4 regions of the Shewanella livingstonensis genome follow, and region 4 is predicted to be linked to each of the others. Evidence: riboswitches for the same ligand, from Rfam matches in the RefSeq annotation. Region 4 holds a riboswitch; each other region holds the start of a gene.
What was found. A riboswitch is a leader RNA that binds a small molecule or an ion and turns the genes downstream of it on or off. The one in region 4 is predicted to bind cobalamin.
Positions count from the first base shown of each region.

Region 1: linked by a shared signal. The riboswitch ahead of EGC82_RS11340 (ABC transporter ATP-binding protein) and the one ahead of EGC82_RS06025 (ABC transporter ATP-binding protein) in region 4 are both predicted to bind cobalamin.
Region 2: linked by a shared signal. The riboswitch ahead of EGC82_RS11260 (TonB-dependent receptor domain-containing protein) and the one ahead of EGC82_RS06025 (ABC transporter ATP-binding protein) in region 4 are both predicted to bind cobalamin.
Region 3: linked by a shared signal. The riboswitch ahead of EGC82_RS11365 (cobalt-precorrin-5B (C(1))-methyltransferase) and the one ahead of EGC82_RS06025 (ABC transporter ATP-binding protein) in region 4 are both predicted to bind cobalamin.

Region 1 is NZ_CP034015.1:2,644,115-2,648,705, reverse strand. It holds gene EGC82_RS11345 (ABC transporter permease) at 1-128, opposite strand, end outside; gene EGC82_RS11340 (ABC transporter ATP-binding protein) at 121-1,002, opposite strand; cobalamin riboswitch at 1,215-1,383, opposite strand; gene EGC82_RS11335 (sirohydrochlorin cobaltochelatase) at 2,062-3,048, shown strand; gene EGC82_RS11330 (threonine-phosphate decarboxylase) at 3,139-4,221, opposite strand; gene cbiB (adenosylcobinamide-phosphate synthase CbiB) at 4,218-4,591, opposite strand, start outside.
Region 2 is NZ_CP034015.1:2,627,012-2,631,602, reverse strand. It holds gene EGC82_RS11260 (TonB-dependent receptor domain-containing protein) at 1-1,019, opposite strand, end outside; cobalamin riboswitch at 1,206-1,395, opposite strand; gene EGC82_RS11255 (hypothetical protein) at 1,771-3,804, shown strand; gene EGC82_RS11250 (helix-turn-helix transcriptional regulator) at 4,187-4,591, shown strand, end outside.
Region 3 is NZ_CP034015.1:2,650,134-2,654,724, forward strand. It holds gene EGC82_RS11350 (FecCD family ABC transporter permease) at 1-132, shown strand, start outside; gene EGC82_RS11355 (ABC transporter ATP-binding protein) at 125-862, shown strand; gene EGC82_RS11360 (ABC transporter substrate-binding protein) at 813-1,592, shown strand; cobalamin riboswitch at 1,780-1,957, shown strand; gene EGC82_RS11365 (cobalt-precorrin-5B (C(1))-methyltransferase) at 2,072-3,226, shown strand; gene EGC82_RS11370 (precorrin-8X methylmutase) at 3,223-3,879, shown strand; gene cbiE (precorrin-6y C5,15-methyltransferase (decarboxylating) subunit CbiE) at 3,876-4,591, shown strand, end outside.
Region 4 is NZ_CP034015.1:1,392,485-1,397,075, reverse strand. It holds gene cobT (nicotinate-nucleotide--dimethylbenzimidazole phosphoribosyltransferase) at 1-865, opposite strand, end outside; gene EGC82_RS06030 (FecCD family ABC transporter permease) at 940-2,046, opposite strand; gene EGC82_RS06025 (ABC transporter ATP-binding protein) at 2,039-2,848, opposite strand; cobalamin riboswitch at 2,928-3,048, opposite strand; gene EGC82_RS06020 (histidine phosphatase family protein) at 3,346-4,035, opposite strand; gene metH (methionine synthase) at 4,456-4,591, shown strand, end outside.

The sequences.
Region 1 (4,591 bases), 1.3 Mb from region 4:
CCGACACCGTAACCAAATGCCATTAAATAAAGAAAAGGTGGAACGGCTGCAGCCATAACAACCCGCAACAGTTTCTTTCTAAGCACCATGGTTTCACGGTAATAAATCCCTACAACTCCACTAAGCATTTTTAACCAACCTTTGTCCTGTCATTTGTAAAAAGGCATCTTCAAGGGTTGTCTGTCTGATACTCACTGTTTCAGCTAATTCGGCTAATCGGTTCATGGCATGCCCACGGCTGGCAAAAAACTCTTGTCGACGATCTTGCCCTACTTCAAGTACATGAGAACCTAAATCTTGCTTTAATGTTTCTACATTACTGTCTGCAATAATTTTGCCACGATCGATAAAAATGACCCTACTGGCCATTCTTTCAGCTTCTTCTATATAATGAGTGGTGAGGAAAATGGTACAGTCGAATTCTTTATTTATTTTGGATAAAAAATCCCACATTTTACGTCGGCTATGAGGGTCGAGTCCTACCGTTGGTTCGTCAAGGAATAGAATTTTAGGATTGTGCATAAGCGCACGAGCTATGACGAGCTTACGTTTCATTCCGCCTGATAATTTCTCTGAAGGGATATCTCGGTGTTCTTCAAGTTCGGCGAAGGCTAAACTTTCGTTAATTCTATGTGTGAGTGCTTTGCCACGCATTTTATACAACAAACCGTGTACGGTAAGGTTTTCTACGGGGGTTAATTCTCGATCAATATTATTATGTTGCGGAACAACGCCAATTAACTGTTTTAATGCTAGTCGATCAGTACTATGTGCATGACCATCATATAAAATATCACCAGAATCGGGGGAGATTAGGCCTGTTAACATCTTAATTAACGTTGTTTTACCCGCACCATTAGGCCCTAAGAAAGCGCATATATCTCCACGATTAATGCAAAAACTTGCATTATCTACAGCTTTTCGTTTTCCAAAACTTCGATGTAAACTTTTACCTTCTAATACAGGAGTATTGATTGATAAAGGCACTTCTGAAGTTGACATAACATTATTTACTGGCATAAATTTTAATTATTCTTCAAAAAGAAGAAATCCTAAAACTGATGTTCCGGCCAAGAACGTTAAATTTTGCTGAAGAAGAAAAGGTATACTTCTTTCCCAGTAAAGGTGGTATTAAGGATATGTCTTTATAAATTAACATAATAATACCAATCTTACCTGAACTGTGATTCGGATAGGCCCGCCCGATATTCAGCTTTTTTGTTGATTAGGGTTCTCTGGCTTCTGATTTGTCTCTATGTATACGACTCATTTATAATATAAATCTAGGTACATAAAGGTAAACAGTTACAGTTGCGGGTACAGCCCAGAAATAACATCTGGTTCCCCCTCAAATTAGGGTTGAATGAGTATTAAATATTAAGACTCATTCAACAATCTGGCCAAATGGCAAATCAACTTCGCAAGTGTATTGAGATATAATGAGTAAAGCACTGTGATAATTAACAGCTTTTTTAGCAAGGTTATGGTTCTGTGATCTAAACCGTATTGGACAATGACCCAATCTCTATATATTCTCCCTTAAGTAGTGTACCTTAAATGGATATTGACCTGTTTCCCGGAAATCCCGCCATAACCAATTTGATTTCGACCTTCCCCCACGACCTTTAAATATCAACTCATATCTGTTAAAAACTGAGCTGTTATTTTAGCAATTATTAATGAATTTAATTTCATGCACCTTCTCAGCCTGAGCCTGTAGAGATTAGGGAGTAATGCGTTATTTAACTGTGTAAAAAAAATATTGATTATGGGGTTATTAACTGTTTCATTAAAACTCATATCACACAAAATATTGATAAAATATGAGATTATTAACACTAATTTTAATAAAGAACCATTTTTGCACATTACTTCTCATATTAATAAATAAATACTTGAGCCCTATGGCATAAACAATAACAATTAATATTGCATTCAATACTTCTAAATAAGTAGAGTGACCACGTCGAAATACCCGCTGATCATCTATTGTCAGTTAATTCATGCTGGAAGCCGAACAGGCTTATTAAGTTCTATTGATTTACAATATAAGGACCACATATGAAACGATTTAATAAGGTATTTGCTGTCATTATTGGTTCAACTTTACTCATCTCTAATAGTTACGCAGCGGAAAAAAATATGGATAACAAACCCCAAAACGCTATCGTTATAGCCGCTTTTGGTACCACTTATGATTCGACTCTTGCATCGCTACTTGATATAAAATCGTCAATGCAAACCAGGTATCCAAATACAGAAGTCAGACTTGCGTTTACCTCTAATTTTATCAGAAAAAAATGGCACAAAAGAGCAACAGATAAAACCTATATTGCAGAACATCAGAATGTACCCGCAACCTTATATAATGTAAAAAATGTTCTTGGTACTCTCGCTGATTTACAAGACTTAGGCTTTAGTAATATTGTTGTACAGCCTACCCATTTAACACATGGTGAAGAGTACATGGACACTAAAGCCATTGTCGATGCCCTTGCAGATATTGAAACAATAAAACCCAAATTTAAACCTTTTAAACGTCTTGCTCTTGGGCGTCCGTTACTTGGTACTTGGGGCGTTAAATATCCTTACCATCAAGATATACATTCTCTTGCAATAGCTCTCAAAGACGATGTTGCTCAAGCAAAATTACAAAATAGAGCTCTGGTATATATGGGCCACGGTAACGAACATTTATCAACGGGTTTGTACAAAGAGTTCGAAATAGAGATGAACAAAATGTATCCCCAAGTTAAAACTTTTGTGGGGTTAGTTGAAGGTTTTCCTGATTTAAATAACATCGTTATGCAAATAGAATCACAACATGTAACCAGTATAATGTTACGTCCATTAATGATTGTTGCAGGCGATCACGCCAACAACGATATGGCTGGCGATGAAAAAGATTCATGGAAAACGGTGTTAACGACACTTGGAATAAACGTTAACACTGTACTCGAAGGGTTAGGAGAAAAGCCTGCTGTACAGGCTATATTTATACAACATGCTAATGATGCCGCAAATGATTTAGGTATCCAATTAAACTAAATTTTAGTAAGTGATAGAAATTAAAAAGTGCCATCAATATAATTGATGGCACTTTTTTGCTGAATTATGCCGTTATTCGAGATATTTATATTATTTAAGAGTTAATACTTTTGGCAGTACACTTTCTAACCTGAGCCATTGATCTTCATTCAGTGGTAAACCAAACCTTAACGCATCTTCTTCATCTGTTAATCTGACAAAAACAGCCTCTTTACATAAGTTATCATGGACTTCTTTTGCATTGGGTAAGTACAAAGTCTGAAACAGACTAGAACCAGAAATCCGCCACCTTTCAGTATTTCCAGACAGATCGTGAGGGTCTTGTATTTGATTTGTAGCAATCTTAGTTAATAACACTGCAAGTCTCTCAGTACTTTTTTTGAGTCTGGCACATTGAAATTTATGCCAACCGCTATCTTCAAGTGCTTGCTTAGTCACTTCACGAGAGGGCCCAGCTATAATCCACGGCCCTATCTCTGCAGCTAAACGATGTAGGATTGGAGTATTGGCGATAACGAACCCAACTCGAATGCCTGCTAGACCGAAAAATTTACCAATAGACCTTAATATAATGAGATTGTTTTTTGGACATAAATGGCTAAGACTACTGTTATTATCAATATCAGCAAACGCCTCATCAACAACCAGTAAGCCGTCATTTGCTGATAATAACTGGTGCCATTCCAAAAGTTGTTTATTGCTGATCAATAAACCGCTTGGGTTGTTAGGGTTAATCACAACTAATGCATTTACATCGGCAACTATAGTAGAGCTAGGGACACCGTCATAATGAACGACTTGCCAACCCGCTTTGAGCCAAGCTTTTTCATGTTCTTTGTAACCTTGTTTTGGCAAACCAACCTTTAGATTAATATTTGAAGACAAATATTGCGGTTTTTCCTTAAGGTGATCCAACCATACTTTAGGTAACAATTGGATTGCCATTTGAGAGCCCGCCACGGCTAAAAGAGAATCTGTTTGATAATATTGCCGCGCCGCTGCTTCTAACCCATCTTCCTCTTCTGGTAATCTATTCCAACATAATGTGTCGACATTGGTAAATGGGTAAGTCCAAGGGCTCACGCCAGTTGAAAGATCTAGCCAATTGGAAAATGGAATTTGATATTTATCAGATGCAAGCCTCAGCCGGCCGCCATGCATTAATCCGCTCAAAGCGATATTCCTTGTGATAACAACAAACTAAAATAAACAATCCCTAAACACACAGCCCACAATATTGCACCGCGATCCACCAACTGAATCGCATTATTAATGCTGTTCCAATCGGGCTTAGGCCCTTTACCTAGTAAAGGTTTATCACATTTATAGCCGTCATATTCTGCGGCCCCGCCAATGGTAATACCTAATGAACCCGCGCCACTAGCCATAACAGGCCCACCATTAGGGCTGGCACATTGCGCCCCCTGAACTCTGGCACATGTTAACGCATCAGCCACATTTCCTTGTATGGCATAAGTCAGAACACATAAGCGTGCTGGGATATAATTTAACCAATCATCCCAATTGGCGGCAAACCAACCGA
Region 2 (4,591 bases), 1.2 Mb from region 4:
GTTATATCACGTTCATTTTGGGCGTAATAGCCGTCTACTTCTTCGGAGATGTAATCAGCACCCGCATTAAACGTCAGCATGTCGTTTACTGTAAACTGGTTTATCCAACTCACTTGGTCACGCGTTGTTTCGTATAACGACTTGCCCTCAACGCCATTACGGAAATTTTCATTTGAATCTTGGCTCTGACCAATTAACAACTTAGATTCCCAGGCATCTGACTGGTATTGCGCTGCTGCGTTAACGTAGTAATTATCAAAATCAGCTTCATTACCGCCCCAAGAACTGTCGTATTCAGAGTTTCCTGAAGAATATTGACCATTCCAGCTGATTAACCATTGATCGGTAATATTTTGTAATCCATTAAGACCCACGCTCAGTCTGTCATATCCATCATCATCAGTCTCAGCGTCACGCTTAGCATCAAAACCATCACTTTGCTCTTTTGACACGGTCACACTGGTTAATCCATCACCATGTGAAATGCCGCCGCCAGCGCTGTAGCGAGAATAATTATCGCTACCTAATTCAGCACCAACAAAGCCTTCGTCTTGTGCATATTTACGAGTAAATATTTGGATAACCCCACCAATGGCATCGCTGCCCCATATAGACGCCCTCGGGCCTTTTACCACTTCAATACGTTCTATTTGTTCTGGTGATAGGCCATTAAAACTAGCGCTACCTAGGGTTGCTGAACTAATACGGGCACCATCTACAAGCACCAAGACATGATCTGAATTAGCACCACGAATACTCACACTAGCGGTTTGACCCGCACCACCGGTACGGGTAACACTCACACCGGGTAATTGTTCTAATAAATCAACCACAGATTTAGGATTAATCTGTGCTATTTCTGTCCGCTCAATGGTATTGACGACGGCAAGACGTTGTTCAGGGGAAGCGTCAAAGCGATCAGCAGTGACCACCATAACGTCATCCATTTCTTGTGAGGCTACCTGGAAACTTGCTGCACACATTAAGGCAACAATAGATAAGCGCGTTTTTAACTGCATGGTTTTTCCTTAGAAAAAAGTTAAAAGCGCGGGAATGCTCCCTTTGGGGGAGATAATCAAAATAGAGGTTGTTTCATCTTATTCTGATCACAACAGATAAAACCGAGTGAGAGTGAAGCCTAGTGTTAAATACACCCTAATTGCCGACACTATTATACTTGGTCGTCTGCTCAAGAAACCCGCTTGAGTCAAAGTCTAATAGAGGTCGGTCTCCTGGCTCTCAGCGTCTAAACATATTCCTTCCCGATCGTCGACCAGTGGTATTAATATGTTGCTCTGATTACAGTTGCAGGCACAGCCGCGGTATCTCACCGCATTCCCATGAACTAGTTATATATTGTTTATATTACTGTCCACCTCTACATGCCAAGCAAGTTACCCCCAGTTTTATTATTCGCCTAGGAGCAAGATCACAGATACATTTTTTTCAAATAAAGTGTGTGATTTCTTACAGTACTTTTGAAGGTTTTTGACTGACTTTTATGTGAAAATCTAGGTCTATCTTCATCAAATCATTTTTCTGGCACGAAGAATTTCTGGCTCTATAATCAATACCCAATTGTTGCTAAAGGGTTTGAATATCCTCTAGACGTCAAACGAAATTCAAACAATTAAGTGACACACTTCATAATTTGACAACTCACGCGGCTTTTTTTACAGAAAACAACACTGAACACTAATCAACTTAACCTCACCATACTTGTGCAAAAAAATGTGTTTAAGACTTAAACATAATAAATAGGTATGTATGATGAAATTATATAATAAAACACTGATAAGCTTATTGATGGTGAGTTTATGGGGCTGTGGTTCAGAAGACAAAACTGTGGTCGATGCACCACAGCCAATCGTTACCGAAACGCCTGCGGACTCAAAAGTCGTTAACGAAGCCTGGAATTACATTGAAACTCCTTATTTCGATATTAAAGGGTTTGAATTAAGAGGAAATGTTGGGGTTAATATTGGCCGACTTGAAGACAATACCACCAAATGGGTTGGCACAGGCCTGTATCTTCAAGCAACTGGTGACAGTTCTCGAGATATAAATGGTGATGGCAGAGTTGCTTTCAACGATGCAGCACTAGCAGGCATTGTTAATAAAGAAACGGGACCTGCTTACACCCAAAATACACAAGCTATGATTGATTATCTTGCAACTAACCCCGATGGGCTTGGCGCGGGCACTGCAAGACCTGATATCTTTAAACCAGGTCACTATAGTCCGTTTGATTTGCTTCGTTTTATTGTGGGTACCCGTGCTGATATGCGCTGGGAAGGTGATATAACCTCTTATAAAGATTCACAATATAATACGTTTGAATACAAAATTTCTTGGGATGCTAACGGTGATGGCCTGTTTGATGAAAATGACGGTGAACACTTTAATAGTGAAAACTGGCATTTTTCAATATTCCCATCAATTGGTCAAAATAGACAATATGGAAACCGATCGTTTGAAACGAGTTATGACCGCATCGACCAATTTTGGTTGAAACGAGAGATGAAAATTAGATTCTTACCATTCACTGATGAGATGACCAATAGACGACATTGGGTGTGGCAGCAAGAACAGGATCGTCTAGCGGCTGATGATGGGAAATACATTATTCCAAAAGTATTTCATATTAATTCTTTTACAGGTGAACTGCAGGTAGTTGCTCAAAATGTAGAAGTACACCCTTTTAATCTTCGCTCTGATGTATTCCAAGAGGGAGTTATGACTGAAATGGATGCCTGGTTGTCTGTTGCAAAACAAATTGACGCAGACATTAGGTTTACTTGGTGGGCAACCATGAGTTCTGGGGCTGTAGTAGAACATTTTGCAATGATGTATGACCAATGGACTGGCCCTTATGGTGGCTGGACCGCTACATCTCCATCACGTGGTGAACTTGCGACTGCAGGTGATTTCACATATACACCGCCTGCGTGTAATTTTAATCGAGATGGCTCTTCGCCGGCATCAGGTATGGACCCAATCAATCCAGCTGTTTGCGCAAAAGAATGGCAAACTTTTAACGGAACTGGAGCGGTAAACAATGAGTTCACTTATGACTCAAGAATAATGACATACCCTTGGGAATATCTTCAATTAGTATCATTTAAGTTTGAACAGCGTAACTCTATTGATGTGGATTTACACAAAGATCATAAAATTGATGTCTATATTGCAAAAGATGAACTCCAGCATACGACACTCGATAGCCTAGGTGATTTCGACATGTACCCAACTGCAGATGTAACAGGTACAGGGACATTAAGATACCTCCCCGCAGCAACGAGTGAAACACAAGTAGGTAATGCTAAAATTCTCGACCAGACTCATTTTGGTTGGAAAATAGCCGATTGTACTGAATGTCACAATGATAAAAAGGATCCGCTAGGCCATGGTGGGCAAAGCTGGCCAACAAACAGTGCTGATGGATTTGATTATCCCCAACCTAATTATTGTGCAACTTGCCATGGAAATAACGGCGCGCCAGAAGGTCATAACCGTGGGGCGCGTTGCTTCTGGTGTCACAATACTAATAATGAAAGTCAACTCCAAAAACATCATGGCGATTCCAACTTAGCCAAGTTTATTCCTAAAGAAAAGAATGTTTCTAATCAACGTCATGCAAGTACAGCTACTGTGAACGAATTAGGCAATTATCAACCGTATGGTGATCTTTGGGTTCCGAGTCATAATAATGATTACACACTAAGTAAGGTATTCCCTGATCCATACACTTGTGGTACTTGTCATGGTTATAACCATGAACCGAAAAAATATAATGTAAAATAATCTATCTTTAATTGATGAAGCCCTGCAGAGTAATAACGACTGGGCTTTTTTATCATCATGTTATTAATAAGATCTTGATAACTATTATCCTTATATTCATTAACAAAAAACGATCATATCAACAGCAAAGGGTTGTATATGGTAATCCCAAGATGATGTCCTTGTTCACATATCAACAAATGCCTAATGGTTTACTTCATAAAACAACAGTGTTTTATTATCATCAAAACTATAATGTAACCAGCATTAAGCTACTAAATTAATGTCTATATTTTGATAACTTTACAAAAAGATAAATCTGCTAATTTCGATTTTATAGTTAACTTATTCCCCAGTAAAAAGTAAATTAATTGCTACTCAACATTTATGTAAGAGGTTTGGTATGAGTTTGACCTTGAAAGAAACACTAGATTTAATGAGCGACCTCAAGGAGAAAATATCCAGATATGACAAATTAGAACTTGCCTATAAAATCTATCCTAGAGAAGGCCTTGGTGAATTAAAAGGAAAAAAACTATCTATTGCTAAGGCATTGGTTATTCAAAATAATTATCCATTATTGGTCACTAATCTGAAGATATTGAGAAAAATAACTCCAATAACGACATTTGCATCTGTCAATAGTATTTCGTTACCTGATTTTGCACTTAAAGGCGACTGGCCGAAAGGTTATTTACCATTATCTAGTTGGTTTTCACAAGACAGTAATAAGCCTTGGTCTGATACATTAAAAGACAGATTTAATTTGGGTTGTGAATCGTGTCTAACCATTATTGTGAGTAGTCCT
Region 3 (4,591 bases), 1.3 Mb from region 4:
TCAGATGCATTCTCACGAGTGGTTATACCGGGTGGCGCAGAGCTTCCTGTCGGCATTGTGACCGCAGTGCTTGGAGGCATGTTCTTTTTCTATCTTTTGCAATCTCGTCGGGAGCATTTTTGGAATGGTTAATATAAAAGTTAACAACCTCATTTATCAACGTGGTGACTTTAGTTTATCGGTAGACAATTTAATGATTAAATCCGGTGAAAAGGTCGCACTTATGGGCGAAAACGGCTGCGGAAAGAGTACATTATTAGGATTGTTAACGGGTTTACTTGAACCTGAGTCTGGCAGTATTGTTTATGGGGATATGGCATTAAGCCAGTTATCTTTTCCTGCACGAGCAAAGACATTTTCATTGTTAGCACAATTTTCTGAGATTTCATTTCCTTTTACTGTCTTTGAGGTTGTTCGTTTGGGGTGTTATGCCCAAAATAGGTTAGGCGAGTTTAGTGCACAAGATGATGCCCGAACATTAGCATTGTTAGACTTGCTCGACATTCGCCATTATGCCGAACGAAGTTACGCCGAGTTGTCTGGGGGTGAGAAACGTCGAGTGATGCTTGCAAGGGTCTTGAATCAGAACACGCCAATTATTTATTTAGACGAACCTAACTCTAGTTTAGATGTTCGGCATACGCTGGATATATTTGCACATTTAACCAAGCTTAATGCCAGTGTAATTACTTCGGTGCACGATATTAATTTGGCATTACACCATTTCGACCGGTTTGTTTTTTTCAAAAATGGTCGATTACTTTATGACGTTAACCGCGCTGATGTCAGCGCTGAATTATTATCTGAGGTATATGATGTTTCGGTTTCTATTGATAATCGCAGCTTTAGCTTTTTCCACTAACAATTATGCCTACGAAAGAGTGGTGTTACTTGCCCCTGCAGCTGGAGACTTATTTATTCAGTTGCAACAGCAGCATAAAGTCGTTGGGGTTACTCGTAATAATGACGATTTTAAAGATGCACTTAAAATAGGTAGCCATATAAAGCCGAATATTGAATTGATTAAATCATTAAATCCCGATTTAATCATTATCGATTCGACTCGCTTTTTTAGTGATGAGATGGCGTCTTTATTAGGCGCAAAAACAGTCATTTATAATCCTGTAACCTTAAATGCTGTGTTAGAGCAAATTCATCATCTTGGCACCTTACTCGATTGCCCAAATCAAGCTAATGAGTTAGTCACTACATTAACTCAAGTACTGCAAAAAATTAAGCCTCTGGTCAAAAAACCTTCTGTAATTTACGAAGTCACTCAAATGCCCCTGACCATAGCGGGTAAAGGCAATATTGTCAGTGATATTATTCACTCTGCGGGCGGAGAATTAATGGCTCCTTCGACTCGTAAGCTGATTAAATTTAATGTGGAATCTGTGCTCGTTAGCCAGCCTGATTATTACCTTTATCAAATAGGTCCAATGAACCCCAATCCACAACCACCTGAAACACGCCAATTATATAAGATGTTACCGAGCAAGTTTATACAAGTTGAACAATTATCCTACTCTAGAGCCAATAGCCAATCTTTTTATATTGCTGCAGAATTAAATCGTCAATTTAACAAATCATAAGTTTTGATGTGATCTGTAGACGGTTATAGATCACAACTTGGTTTAACAATCTAAATTACTGATATTTCTCACACTGTTTTGCCAGCAATTAGTCCCTAAAATTAATCTTAGTTAAGGCGCCTTAAGGCGACTCTATTAGGTTATTAAAGCGATATTTACATCGATAATCACATCGGTAATTCCATCGTTTAATAATACCTATAAGAGTTAGGGGAACCAGATGAAATTTCTGGACTGTACCCGCAACTGTAAAAGATAAAGCGTAGATAAATACGCAGCTGAACTCAATACCACTGGCGCAAGCTGGGAAGGTGAGATTCAGTATAATCTTGAGCCAGGATACCCACTTTAACCATCATGATAAAAACTGGGCGGGCGTTCCTAGTGAGTTTATACCTCAGTGATAACAGCCCTTGATTCAGTACTCAATATTCGATGAATTGCTTGAGTTTTATAAAGACTCAATTTTAGGGTTAATTGTGGATATAACGTCAAAAAACTCACCGATGGAAGCTGATTTTCCTTCGCAAGTGACAAAGATAAAGAAAAGTCGAAATCGCAAGGAATTGCGAAAAGGCTATACTACAGGTGCCTGCGCAACTGCAGCTTCTTTAGGCGCATTATCTCAATTACTCACAAATGAATCTATATCAACTATTCAAATTACCTTACCAACAACTGAACAAGTCACGTTCAATTTGCAGACAATCTTACAGACTCCTCAACAAGTCACTTGTTATGTCATCAAAGATGCCGGTGATGACCCAGACTGTACCGACAAAGCACATATCACAACAACAGTCAGTTTAACCGACAAACCCGGTATAACATTTGTCGCAGGAAATGGCGTGGCCACTGTAACTTTACCCGGCTTAGAACTTGCTGTGGGCGAACCTGCAATTAATCCTGTGCCCCGTAAGATGATCCGAGAACATCTATTACCCTTACTTGCAAAATATAGTCAAGGTGGCGCAAGAGTAGAAATATCAGTGCCTAATGGCGAAAAGATGGCAGAAGAATCGATTGCAAAACGATTAGGACTCATTGGTGGCATTTCAATATTAGGTACTCGTGGAACCGTTTTCCCTTATTCAACCTCTGCGTATTCCGCTTCTATTAGACAAAATATCATGGTTGCCAAAGCACAAGGTCTAGACACTGTGTATCTCACCACCGGCAGCCGTACCGAAAAAGCTGCCATGGAATATTTTCCTCAACAACCAGAATTAGCCTTCGTTCAAGTGGGTGATTTTAGTGGTGTGGGGCTACGAGCGGCTGCCCGTTACGAAATGAAACATGTAGAACTTGTCACCATGATAGGTAAGTTGTGCAAGTTAACCGCAGGAAATATGTTGACCCATGTCAGTGGTAGGGCAATTAATTTCAACCATCTTGCAGACATCGCCGCCACTATGTGTAAAGAACAAGATGTAGATGCTATTCGTCATGCTTTAACAGGGCGGCATCTCCTGCAAATGAAACCGCCGTTACCTGATGCCTTCTTTGAACAAATTTGTTTAGTTGCTGCAAAACACTGCATAGCTTATGCACATCATTCATATCAATTTAGTTTGCGCCTGGTTGACTTTAACGGCGCAACAATCGCACGCGTGACTCTGGGAGAAAAACAATGACAGCTATGTCACAGATGACGACACAAGGCCGCCAAATAGAAAATGATTCTTTTTCTATTATCGATCATGAAATACAGACGTTTCACGGTGGTCACCACTTTTCTGACGGTGAGTGGAATGTGGTGAGAAGAGCCATTCATACCAGTGGTGATTTTGAATTTGCAACATTATATCAATTTAGTGATAAAGCGGTGGAAACAGGCGTTAACGCATTGAAAAATGGTTGTAATATTATTTCCGACGTTACCATGATTACCGCAGGGCTAAGCGCCCAACGCAAAGCCGTATTTGGTAACCAGGCTTATTGTTTTATTAGCAACGAAACCGTGATTGAACGTGCTAAGGCAAGTGGTTCTACAAGAGCAATAGAGTCTATGCGATATGCACGAGATCAAGGCTTGCTCGACGGCGCAATTATTGGTGTGGGTAATGCGCCAACTGCATTACTAGAGGTGCTTACCATGATCCAAGCGGGTGAAATAAAACCTGCACTCATTATTGGTATTCCAGTCGGTTTTGTTAAAGCCGTTGAGTCTAAACAATTACTCGTAGATCAAAACCAAGTTGACTATATAGCCTCTTTGGGCAGAAAAGGTGGCAGTCCTCTCGTTGTTTCTAGTATTCATGCATTATTAGTCGAGGCAGCTAAATGAGAGGTCAATTACGTTTAGTCGGTATTGGCGATGATGGCTGTTTAAGCCTAACCAGTCGTGCAATGAATGCAATTTCTGAAGCTGAAGTTTTAGCTGGGAGCGAGCGCCATTTAGCATTTGTTCCGCAATACACAGGTCAGAAGCTTGCAATGACTTCGCCTCTTTCTGGTTTCATTACCCAAGTCGTTGAGCTTGCCAGCCGTCAAGATGTTTGTGTGCTCGCATCTGGTGATCCTTTGTTTTTCGGAATTGGTCAGTTATTGCTAAAAGCTGCTGCGAAAGCAAATGTCGACGTAGACATTATTCCATCACTATCAAGTGTACAACTTGCTTGTGCCCGTTATGGATGGTCAAGCCAACAATTGACCATGTTGTCAGTTCATGGCCGTTCATTAACTGGACTCGTTGCAAAATTACAGCAAGCTGATGAATTTGCACTATTAACCGATGGTGTTAATTCCCCTCAGGTTGTAGCCGCTCATTTATTAACGTTTGCCGAAACACACTGGCAGATCCATGTCTGTGAGGCGCTAGGTGGCGTCGATGAACGTTGCCGAACATTCACAGTAGCTGAACTGGTCGCAGGGGAAGCAGGGGAAGTAAACCCTTTAAACTTAATGCTATTGCGCCGTGGAGATCAAGCCCCTTGGAATGGCAAACCGGGTCATGTTGCAGATGAAGAATATGCTAAACGGATTCCTTCACAAGGGCT
Region 4 (4,591 bases):
CAAAGATTAAATAGTCTCTTGATTGTGGGGATAATGTTACCGCAACTAATGCTGCAGCAGTAGCGATAAAACCATCTATCATCACTAATATTTTTTGTTCCGCAGCCGCCAAAATCGCCCCGGTCATTTGTACTATTTCAAAACCGCCCACGTGAGCCAAAATAGCCTCAGGAGAAATTAACTCATGTTGATGTAATTCAAGTGCTTGATTAATTAATTGGCTTTTAATTTTCAGCGTTGCATCATCAATTCCAGTGCCTCTACCAACACATAACTCAACATCAATATTGAGCATAGCTGACATTACCGCAGTCGCGGCTGAAGTATTGCCAATCCCCATTTCGCCTAAGGCAATCAGGTTGCAACCCTCATCCACATGACGGCTAACCAATTGGCGAGCAAACTCAAACCCTTGGGCTACTTGTTCAAGCCCCATTGCAGCCGTTAAATGCATTGCGTTAGTGCCAGCGCCTAAGCGCTGATTTATAACGTTGGTTTGGCCACTAAGCGCTTGTAATATGCCGCAATCAATTATTTCTAACTCAAACCCAACTTGGCGACAAAAAACATTAATGGCTGCACCGCCTTGAACAAAGTTATGCACCATTTGGGTAGTCACTTCACTCGGTGCAATCGACACTCCGTAAGCGGCAATACCGTGGTCGGCAGCAAACACCAGCATGGTCGGTTTATTGATGTGCAGTGGTGTGCTTAACCGCTGTTGATTACCACTATACTGCACTCGAGCAATCTGTAATGCCAATGATTCTAGTTGCCCTAAAGCTCCCAGCGGTTTAGTTTTTTGATTAATCTTATGCTCAATGATGCTATCAACATCTGGGTTAACGGCTTCTATTACAAACATTACCACTCCAATAACTCGGGCGAAGAAATATCAACATAATGCGTATAAAAGTGCGCATCACTATGCTTATGCAATTAACGGCGTTGACGTAAAATAAACAAGAAAAACACACTGCCTAATGCTGCAGTAATAATACCAACCGGTAATTCTTGGTTAAATAAAATACATCGCGCTATCACGTCAATCCACACCATAAATAATCCACCCAACATCGCAGTTAAGATCATCGGCTGACGTCCAGAAAACAATAGCCTAACAGTGTGCGGGATCATCAATCCCACAAAACCAATACCACCACAAGTTGCCACCAACATCGCGGTGATAAGTGAACACAGTAACAACATACTTAAACGCAACTTAGCAACGTTAATCCCTAAGGTGTGAGCGGTTTCGTCGCCCGCTTGCAGCGCCATAATTTGCCGTCTAAACGCCAACATAATCAATAAACTAATAACCACAGTAACACTGGGTAACAGTAAATTAGACCAACTGGCTTTAGCAAAGCTACCCAAGCTCCAAAATAATACTGACGCCGCGGCCTGCGGACTAGAGAAATACAGTAATAAACTGGTCAGTGCGCCGAACAAAAATGAGGTGGCCACACCAGACAACAACATGCGTTCAACCTGGCTACTTCGACCAGGACCCGACAAAACAAATACAATTAATACCGACAAACTGGCACCAATAAACGCCCCAATAGGTATGCTTAACGTCGACCAAGACCACCAAGGTTGAGCAGTAAAACTAGGGGCTATGGCTAGTCCCCCAGAAAATATATCGGCAAACAAACCGGTTTGACTGAATAATGACACTACGACCACAGCGCCAAATGACGCCCCAGAACTAATACCAAATAAATAAGGATCGGCTAACGGATTACGGGTCACGGTTTGCAATACACTGCCAGCAATAGACAACCCTGCACCAGCCACAAAGGCCAATAAAATCCGCGGTAAACGTAATTCAAGCACAATTCGCTCAGTTAACTTAATCGCATGGTCACTGCCATTAATAGCACTCGCCATGTCGCCACCTAATAAAGTATTAAATATCATCAATACGTCATTAAGATGAATATTAGCGGCACCAAAACTCGCGGCAAAAATAGGCGTAAGTAGGGTGGCAAACACTAACAAACTAAAGCAAACATAATATCGGCGTTGGGATGCATCAATCATTATTAGGACACCCTTTTTGGCTTGCTTGGTAGCCATAAAAATAACTGATTAACGGTTTACCATGCTGTGGATGCACATTGATGTCGCAGCACACGCCAAACACCTCGCTAATTTGCCGCTCGGTTAACACCTCTGTTGGGGTGCCTTTTGCAATTAAACGTCCCTGGTCGAGTAGTAATAACTTGTCGCACATTGCGCTGGCTAAGTTTAGATCATGTATAGACGCAATAACGCTAATGCCTAATGACTTAACCAGTTCAAGAATTTGAATTTGATAACGAATATCTAAATGATTGGTAGGTTCATCTAAAATAAGAATATGCGGCTGCTGCACAATAGCGCGAGCGATAAGTGCACGTTGCTTCTCACCGCCAGATAACAGTTCATATTGTTGTTGCGCTTTTTCATACAAGCCTACTTTGGTCAATGCACTTAATACACGCTCTCGATCTTGGGCAGTATTAGGATCAAATAAGCCTTTATGCGGTGTTAGTCCCATAGTGACTAACTGTTCGGTTGTCATGTCAAAATAATGCGGCGTATCTTGTTGCACCACCGCAATATTTTGCGCTAGTAACTTAGATGAAAACTCGCTGATAGATTGAGAAAAAATATCAATATCGCCGCTAGTCGGCACAATATAACGATATAAACAACGTAATAGGCTCGACTTACCCGCACCATTAGGGCCAATTAAGCCTAGCATTTGCCCTTTAGGTAGGCTGAAATGAATATCAGCCAGAATCGTTTTATTATCAACTTGCCAAAAAAGATGATTTACATCTAACACAGATTCAGACATGTAAGTTACCTCGCCATGTCTCATTAATTAACACATACATCTATTTAATAACTCCCCTAAGTCACCCGCTTAGGCATGGATATTGAGGCGATTCAAAGCTGGTATCTGACTTATGCACCAATAGGTAATAGGTCCATTTACAGTTGCGGGTACAGTTTGGGCTTATCCCAATTCCCAATACCTTGAAAGGCACTATGATTTTGAAACTATAATTTTGAAGCTATGATTTTGAAACTACGAGCTTGAAACTACGAGCTTGAAACTACGAGCTTGAAACTACGAGCTTGAAACGACAGTTTTAATACTACAAACCTAAAGCTATAATTTTAAAATAATAATCTTAAACAATGGATTTAAAATAATATCTTAGATAAATGGTCATAAAGCAACGACGACGGTGCAATGATTATGACGCAAATAATAGCCTAATAGCGATAACATTATAGGCGAGGCGACGATGCTTCAATTTATAACGCTATAACACCGTTTTATTATCATCAAGCCTTAGGCCAATGTAGTGTAAAACTCACGTTAGCGGCCTTATTATTCACAACCTCAGGTTGAAAACTATCAATATTATCAACACCGTCAGGCCAATAAACATCGAGCGCCATAATAGCAGCATAGGGGATCGCTAGGTTAGCAAATAATCCGCTACATTGGCCTGCATTAAGCACATATCCCATAATACATCTCATTACACCACCATGAGTTACCACCAATGCCTGAGGAATTGATTCATCTGCCTCATTCAACACTTGCTGCAAACTGTCGACAACTGTCATTAACCCCTGCTGCACCCGCTCAGCAAAATCGACCACACTTTCGCCCTTCTCGGGGGTGTTTTCAACCTTCCATGGATCCTGCCAATAAGCATCAAATTGGCTTGGGCTTGCATGATAAATCTCATCAAATGCTTGGCCATCCCACACGCCAAAATTGACCTCTTGTAAGGTTGGTAAAACTTGCAACGGTACCGATAACTGTTGCGACAAAGCCTGTGCAAACTGGTGACAACGTATTAAAGGCGAACTAAATAGCTGGCTTATGGGTTGCGGCACGCAAGTAAAGGCGCGCTGCATTTGTTCGCGCCCCAGCGCCGTTAATGGTACATCAATTTGGCCTCGTGCTATTTCGCCGCCTTCGCACTCACCGTGACGTAAAAACACTATCCTGGCTTGTTTCATGTACATAAACCTCTGCTAAATATAATAAATAATTATCAAACAGTAATTTACACGGCTAGCAAATGGCAAATTTGATATCACTTGGATTAACTATTCTAAGGTTAACTTACTGCGTCGCCCTATCTATATAAGTCAAATTATACCAAATTGAAGCTCACGGAGCCTAAATCAACCTTGCTCTAGCGGTAAAAATTCGCGTACTATGGACGTCTATACGTTTATATGTCCAAAACACTATCTTAACAGATAAGCATTTAGAAGGTCATCATTGTAGGCAATAGCCCTGCTCCACAGTTGCAACTAACCATTGCATACAACAGCTGTCATCAGCAATGATGTTATCGCCCTACTATTTAAAAATAAGGGTATGCTTATCTTAATCAAGGTATCAAGTAACATAGTGATAAAAAGGTAACAGTTATGGCGAAGTCGACTTCTCACAGTCAAACACTTGAACAACTTAACGCATTGTTAGCAGAGCGTATTGTGATTTTAGATGGTGCGATGGGCACCATGATCCAAGATCATAAGTTGGAAGAAGAAGATTATCGCGGCG